One region of the Streptomyces pimonensis genome, then DNA from elsewhere that is predicted to be linked to it. Evidence: riboswitches for the same ligand, from Rfam matches in the RefSeq annotation. Region 1 holds a riboswitch; the other holds the start of a gene.
The links. Region 1 has a riboswitch for glycine ahead of gcvP (aminomethyl-transferring glycine dehydrogenase). Riboswitches for the same ligand answer to the same signal wherever they lie in the genome.
Positions count from the first base shown of each region.

Region 1 (3,399 bases):
CCGGGTCGGTGGGGCTCGCGGCCTCCAAGATGCTGGCGAAGATCGCCTCGGAGCAGGCGAAGCCGGACGGACTGGTGGTGATCGAGCCGGGCACGGAGCGAGCCCTGCTGGGGCCGCTGCCGGTCCGTACCCTGCCGGGCGTCGGGCCGGCGACCGGTGACCATCTGCGGCGGGCGGGGATCCACACGGTCGACGAGCTCGCCGAGGCCGGGGAGGACGAGCTCGTGCGGCTGCTGGGCAAGGCCCACGGGCACGCGCTGTTCGCGATGGCGCTGGCCCGGGACGAGCGGCCCGTGGTGGCCGAGCGGGAGGCCAAGTCGGTGTCGGTCGAGGACACGTACGACGTGGACATCCACGACCGGACGCGGGTCGGCACGGAGGTGCGGCGGCTCGCGGACCGGTGTGTGCGCAGGCTGCGGGCGGCGGGCCTGTCGGGGCGGACCATCGTGCTGAAGGTGCGCCGGTACGACTTCTCCACCCTCACCCGGTCCGAGACGCTGCGGGGCCCCACGGACGATCCGGCGGTGGTGCGGGAGGCGGCCGCGCGGCTCCTGGACTCGGTCGACACGACGGGCGGGGTGCGGCTGCTGGGCGTCGGGGTCAGCGGGCTGGCCGACTACGCGCAGGAGGACCTGTTCGCGCAGGCGGGCGGGCACGGGGACGACCCCCCGCACGAGGAGGCCGAGGCCGGGCCCGCGCCGCAGCCGAAGACGCCCGCCGAGCGGCGCTGGTCGGCGGGACAGGACGTACGGCACGCCGTGCACGGACACGGATGGGTGCAGGGCAGCGGACTGGGCCGGGTCACGGTGCGCTTCGAGACGCCCGGCTCGGAGCCGGGCCGGGTGAAGACCTTCCTGGTCGACGACCCGGCTCTGGAACCGGCGGAACCGCTGCCGCTGGTGTCCCGGGGTTCCGGGGAGGGCGAGGGCGCGGGGGCCGCCTGATCCGCCCGGCTCGCCGGGCGGATCAGGCGGGCTTGTCGTTCCCGGCGAGTTTGCCGAAGTCGCGGTCCGGGAGGGGAGGGGGAGCCGCGAGGTCCAGGCCGTAGTGGTGGTAGAGCTGGAGTTCCTGTTCGGGAGAGAGGTGGCGGCCCACGCCGAAGTCGGGGGCGTCCCTGATGAGGGTGCGGTCGAAGGGGACGTGGAGGGCGCCGTCGACGAGGTCGCTGGGTTCCAGGGGGACGAAGGCGTCCCTGCTGAACAGGCCGGTGCGTATCGCCGCCCACTCCGGTGCACCGGTGGCGTCGTCGAGGTAGACCTCGTCGATCGTCCCGATCCGGGTTCCGTTGCGGTCGAACGCCTTGCGGCCGATCAGGTGGCGCGGATCGATGTCGGTCTGCACAGGCCCTCCACTGGTCGCAAAATCATCCGTAAGCACTACAAAACGGCACAATCGGCTGGACGTCCACTCGAAGGTACCGGTGTGGTGCTCGCTGGTACGCTGGCAAACGGCCGCTGACCCCGTGCGGGAGAGTCCTCCGGACACCATCGGAGGCGCCGAAGGAGCAAATCCTCCCCGGAATCTCTCAGGCACACGTACCGCACGGACGAGGTCACTCTGGAAAGCAGGGCGGATGTCGACGGCTTCCGCTCTCACCGACGGTGAAAACCGGACGCCTTCGGGTCGGCCGGTGAAACTCTCAGGTTGAGATGACAGAGGGGGAGGCCGTCCGGGTACCCGCGCCGTGGTGCCCTCGAAGGTCGTCGGACCAGGAGGCCTCCTCAATGACCGCCCCTCGCACTCCGCTCTCCGAACTCGAACGGGGAATCCCCTTCGAGCAGCGTCACATCGGCCCCGATCACGAGGCCCGGGCCAAGATGCTCGCCCAGGTCGGTTACGGCTCGCTGGACGAGCTGACGGCCGCCGCAGTGCCGGATGTGATCAAGAACGCCGACGCGCTGGACCTGCCGGGTGCCCGGAGCGAGGCCGAGGTGCTGGCCGAACTGCGCGCACTGGCCGACCGCAACGAGGTGCTCGGCTCGATGATCGGGCTCGGGTACTACGGTACCTTCACCCCGCCCGTCATCCTGCGCAACGTGATGGAGAACCCCGCCTGGTACACGGCCTACACGCCGTACCAGCCGGAGATCTCCCAGGGCCGGCTCGAGGCGCTGCTGAACTTCCAGACCGTGGTCGCCGAACTCACCGGGCTGCCGACCTCCGGTGCCTCCCTGCTCGACGAGGGCACCGCCGCCGCCGAGGCGATGGCCCTGTCGCGGCGCATGGGCAAGAACAAGAAGGGTCTGTTCCTGGTCGACGCGGACGCGCTGCCGCAGACGATCGCGGTGATCGAGACCCGTGCCGAGCCGGCCGGCGTCGAGGTCGTCGTCGCCGACCTGAGCGAGGGCGTCCCCGCCGAGGTGGCCGAGCGCGAGATCAACGGCGTACTGATCCAGTACCCGGGCGCCTCCGGTGCCGTACGCGACATCAAGCCGCTGATCGACCAGGCGCACGGGCTCGGCGCGCTCGTCGTCGTCGCCGCCGACCTGCTCGCCCTCACCCTGCTGAAGTCGCCCGGTGAGCTGGGCGCGGACATCGCGGTCGGCACCACGCAGCGCTTCGGTGTGCCGATGGGCTTCGGCGGGCCGCACGCCGGCTACATGGCCGTGCAGGAGAAGATGGCGCGCAGCCTGCCCGGACGGCTCGTCGGCGTCTCCGTCGACGCCGACGGACACAAGGCCTACCGCCTCGCGCTCCAGACCCGTGAGCAGCACATCCGCCGCGAGAAGGCAACCAGCAACATCTGCACCGCCCAGGTGCTGCTCGCCGTCATGGCCGGGATGTACGCCGTCTACCACGGCCCGGAGGGACTGCGGCTGATCGCCCGGCGCGCCCACCGGTACGCCACCGTCCTCGCCGAGGGGCTGCGGTCCGGCGGGGCGGAGATCGTGCACGGCTCCTACTTCGACACGCTGACCGTGCGGGTCGCCGGGCGGGCCGCCGAGGTCGTCGCCGCCGCTCGCGACAACGGCGTCAACCTGCGCCTCGTCGACGCCGACCACGTCTCGGTCGCCTGCGACGAGACCACCACCCGGTCGCAGCTGGCCGCCGTGTGGAGCGCCTTCGGCGTCGAGGGAGACGTGGAGGCCCTGGACGCGGCCGCGCGGGACACGCTGCCGGACACCCTGCTGCGCGACGACGAGTACCTGACCCACCCCGTGTTCCAGCAGCACCGCTCCGAGACCGCGATGCTGCGCTACCTGCGCCGGCTCTCCGACCGCGACTACGCGCTGGACCGCGGCATGATCCCGCTGGGCTCCTGCACCATGAAGCTCAACGCGACCACCGAGATGGAGCCGGTCACCTGGCCCGAGTTCGGGCAGCTGCACCCCTTCGCGCCCGCCGAGCAGGCGCAGGGCTACCTCACGCTCATCCACGAGCTGGAGGAACGCCTCGCCG
Region 1 covers NZ_JAHWZY010000064.1:5,270-8,668, reverse strand. The annotation lists gene KYY02_RS32455 (DNA polymerase IV) at 1-944, shown strand, start outside; gene KYY02_RS32450 (PRC-barrel domain-containing protein) at 967-1,341, opposite strand; glycine riboswitch at 1,456-1,551, shown strand; gene gcvP (aminomethyl-transferring glycine dehydrogenase) at 1,725-3,399, shown strand, end outside.

Region 2 (3,399 bases), on a different contig from region 1:
CAGCTCGTTGCCGGGCCATCCGCCGTGCGGATGGGGGTGCGCCTGCGCCGGGAAGTCCGCCGGGAAGTCCATCTGCCTACCGCCTGCTGCCTGAAACCACTGCTGTGGCTGGAAAGGCTATCCGGTCAGCCCGCGAAGCCGACCCGGCACAGTGTGTCCGCCGCGTCCCGGTCGATCAGGACCGCCGAACCGCAGCCGGCCGGCAGGGCGCCCCGCTCCACCGCGCGCAGCAGCCGCTCGCTCGCCGCACGGTGGCGCAGGAACGCGTACCGGGAGACGCCGCGCCCGCGTTCGCGCTGGCCGGCCAGGGCCTGCTGCGGGGTGACGTCGAGCAGCAGCAGGTGCAGGCTCGCGCCCCGGCGACGGGCCTCGCGGGCCAGCCAGCGGCGCACCCAGGCCTGCGTGCCGCAGTCGTGCACGACGACCGGCCCTCCGGCCCGCAGCACGCGGCGCAGTCCGGCGTAGTGGGCGAGACGGACCAGCGGGCGGTAGACCGCGTACGGCAGGAGGCGCGGCATGCGGCGGTCCCAGCGGTCCCGGGTGTCCTGCGAGTCGACGCGGGTCCCGCGCACCGTGCGCCGCATCAGCGTGGACTTGCCGCTGCCGGGCAGCCCGGTGACCACGATGAGGTCCCGGGGCCCGAAGAGCAGGGCGCGCGGGCTGCGACCGGACCGCGCGCGCAGATCGCGGACGACGAGCGCCGGCAGCGTGCCGCGGGCCCCCCGGGCCTGGGCGGCCGGCTGCTGGGGCAGCGTGACGCCCGTGGTGGCGGCGCACGCCGTGGTCCTGTTCACCGTGATCGTCCTCCCCTGGGGCCGGGTACGAGTACCGATCCCCGCCGAGTGTAAAAAGAAAGTAATGCCGGGTGTCCGTCGTTTCCGTCCGTTTCCTGAAACAGGCGTGTCACAGCTCCCTGTGGCGGCGCCCGCACCCTGTGCACCCCCTGGGAAGGGTCCCCCTGCCACGCCCTCGCGATGCGTGCAATGATGTGCGCGCCAACTGCATACCGGCCGTTTGAATCCGCGCGGGAGAGTCCCCGGCACCGTTTGCCGCCGGGGCGCCGAAGGAGCAAGTCCCTCCCTTGAATCTCTCAGGCCCCGTTACCGCGCGGGCGAGGCACATCTGAAAAGCGGGCCGCCGAAGGGCATCCAGCAGTGCCCCGGCGGCTCCACCCAAGGTGCAAGCCAGGACCGTCCCCGCGTGGGCGTCGTGGCGAACCTCTCAGGTTCCGATGACAGATGGGGAGGAACGTCCTCGCCCTCCCCCACGCTCGGATGAACTCGGGCGGGGGGCCCATTGCCCTGGGAGACCGACCGATGAGCAGTACCGAACCCCGCCGGACCGCGCTCGATGCCCTGCATCGGTCGCTCGGCGCGACGATGACCGACTTCGCCGGCTGGGACATGCCCCTGCGCTACGGCTCCGAGCGCGACGAGCACAACGCCGTGCGCACCAGGGCCGGCCTCTTCGACCTCTCGCACATGGGCGAGATCACGGTCACCGGCCCGGAGGCCGCCGCGCTCCTCGACTTCGCCCTGGTCGGCGACATCGGGAGGGTCAGGCCCGGCCGCGCCCGCTACACCATGATCTGCCGCGAGGACGGCGGCATCCTGGACGACCTGATCGTCTACCGGCTGGACGACACCGCCTGCATGGTGGTCGCCAACGCCTCCAACGCCCAGGTGGTCCTGGACGCCCTGCGGGAACGCTCGGCCGGCTTCGACGCCGAGGTCCGCGACGACCGCGACGCGTACGCGCTGCTCGCCGTGCAGGGCCCCGAGTCCCCGGCGATCCTCGCGTCGCTCACCGACGCCGACCTGGACGGCCTGAAGTACTACGCCGGTCTGCCCGGCACGGTCGCCGGCGTCCCCGCGCTCATCGCCCGCACCGGCTACACCGGCGAGGACGGCTTCGAGCTGTTCGTGAAGCCCGAGCACGCGGTGGAGCTGTGGCAGGCGCTGACCAAGGCCGGCGAGGGTGCGGGCCTGGTCCCGTGCGGGCTGTCCTGCCGGGACACGCTGCGCCTGGAGGCGGGCATGCCGCTGTACGGGAACGAGCTGAGCACCGCCCTCACGCCCTTCGACGCCGGGCTCGGCCGGGTGGTGAAGTTCGAGAAGGAGGGCGACTTCGTGGGCCGCGCGGCGCTGGCCGAGGCCGCCGAGCGGGCCGCCGAGCGGCCGCCCCGCGTCCTGGTCGGCCTGGTCGCCGAGGGCCGCCGCGTCCCGCGCGCCGGGTACGCGGTCGTGGCCGGCGGCGAGGTGATCGGCGAGGTCACCTCCGGCGCCCCCTCCCCCACCCTGGGCAAGCCGATCGCCATGGCGTACGTCGACCCCGCGCACGCGGCGCCCGGCGCCGAGGGCGTCGGCGTGGACATCCGCGGCAGCCACGAGCCGTACGAGGTCGTGGCGCTGCCGTTCTACAAGCGGCGGAAGTGACACCGTCGACAGACGGCTTCCCGCGCGTGAGGTGAGCACATCGTGCCTGCTCACGTGCGCCGTGCGCAGTTCCCTCAGTCATCCGCAGTCCCCCCGTACAGGAGAATCCGGACCATGAGCAACCCCACGCATCTGCGTTACAGCAAGGAGCACGAGTGGCTGTCGGCCGCCGAGGACGGCGTGTCGACGGTCGGCATCACGGAGCACGCGGCCAACGCGCTCGGCGACGTGGTCTTCGTCCAGCTCCCCGAGGTCGGTGACAGCGTGACCGCGGGCGAGACCTGCGGCGAGCTGGAGTCCACCAAGTCGGTCAGCGACCTGTACTCCCCGGTCAGCGGTGAGATCACCGAGATCAACGAGGAGGTGGTCAGCACCCCGGCGCTGGTGAACTCGGACCCCTTCGAGGCCGGCTGGCTGTTCAAGGTGCGCGTCACCGACGAGCCGGCCGACCTGCTGACCGCCGCCGAGTACGACGCCGAGATCGCCGGCTGAGGAGTCCGTAGCCGCATGTCCGTTCTGAACACGCCCCTGCACGAGCTCGACCCGGCGGTGGCCGCCGCGGTCGACGCCGAACTGCACCGCCAGCAGTCCACCCTCGAGATGATCGCCTCGGAGAACTTCGCCCCGGTCGCGGTCATGGAGGCCCAGGGCTCGGTCCTCACCAACAAGTACGCCGAGGGTTACCCCGGCCGCCGCTACTACGGCGGCTGCGAGCACGTCGACGTGATCGAGCAGATCGCCGTCGACCGGGTCAAGGAGCTCTTCGGCGCCGAGCACGCCAACGTGCAGCCGCACTCGGGCGCGCAGGCCAACGCCGCCGCGATGTCCGCGCTGCTCAAGCCCGGCGACACGATCATGGGTCTGGACCTCGCGCACGGCGGGCACCTGACTCACGGCATGAAGATCAACTTCTCCGGCAAGCTCTACGACGTGGTGGCCTACCACGTGGGCGACGACGGCCGGG
Region 2 covers NZ_JAHWZY010000015.1:86,422-89,820, forward strand. The annotation lists gene KYY02_RS17115 (enhanced serine sensitivity protein SseB) at 1-72, opposite strand, end outside; gene KYY02_RS17120 (AAA family ATPase) at 126-794, opposite strand; glycine riboswitch at 1,016-1,116, shown strand; glycine riboswitch at 1,117-1,248, shown strand; gene gcvT (glycine cleavage system aminomethyltransferase GcvT) at 1,317-2,435, shown strand; gene gcvH (glycine cleavage system protein GcvH) at 2,550-2,927, shown strand; gene glyA (serine hydroxymethyltransferase) at 2,943-3,399, shown strand, end outside.
Region 2: it holds a riboswitch for glycine, as region 1 does, so the genes downstream of both, gcvT (glycine cleavage system aminomethyltransferase GcvT) here and gcvP (aminomethyl-transferring glycine dehydrogenase) in region 1, are expected to answer to the same signal.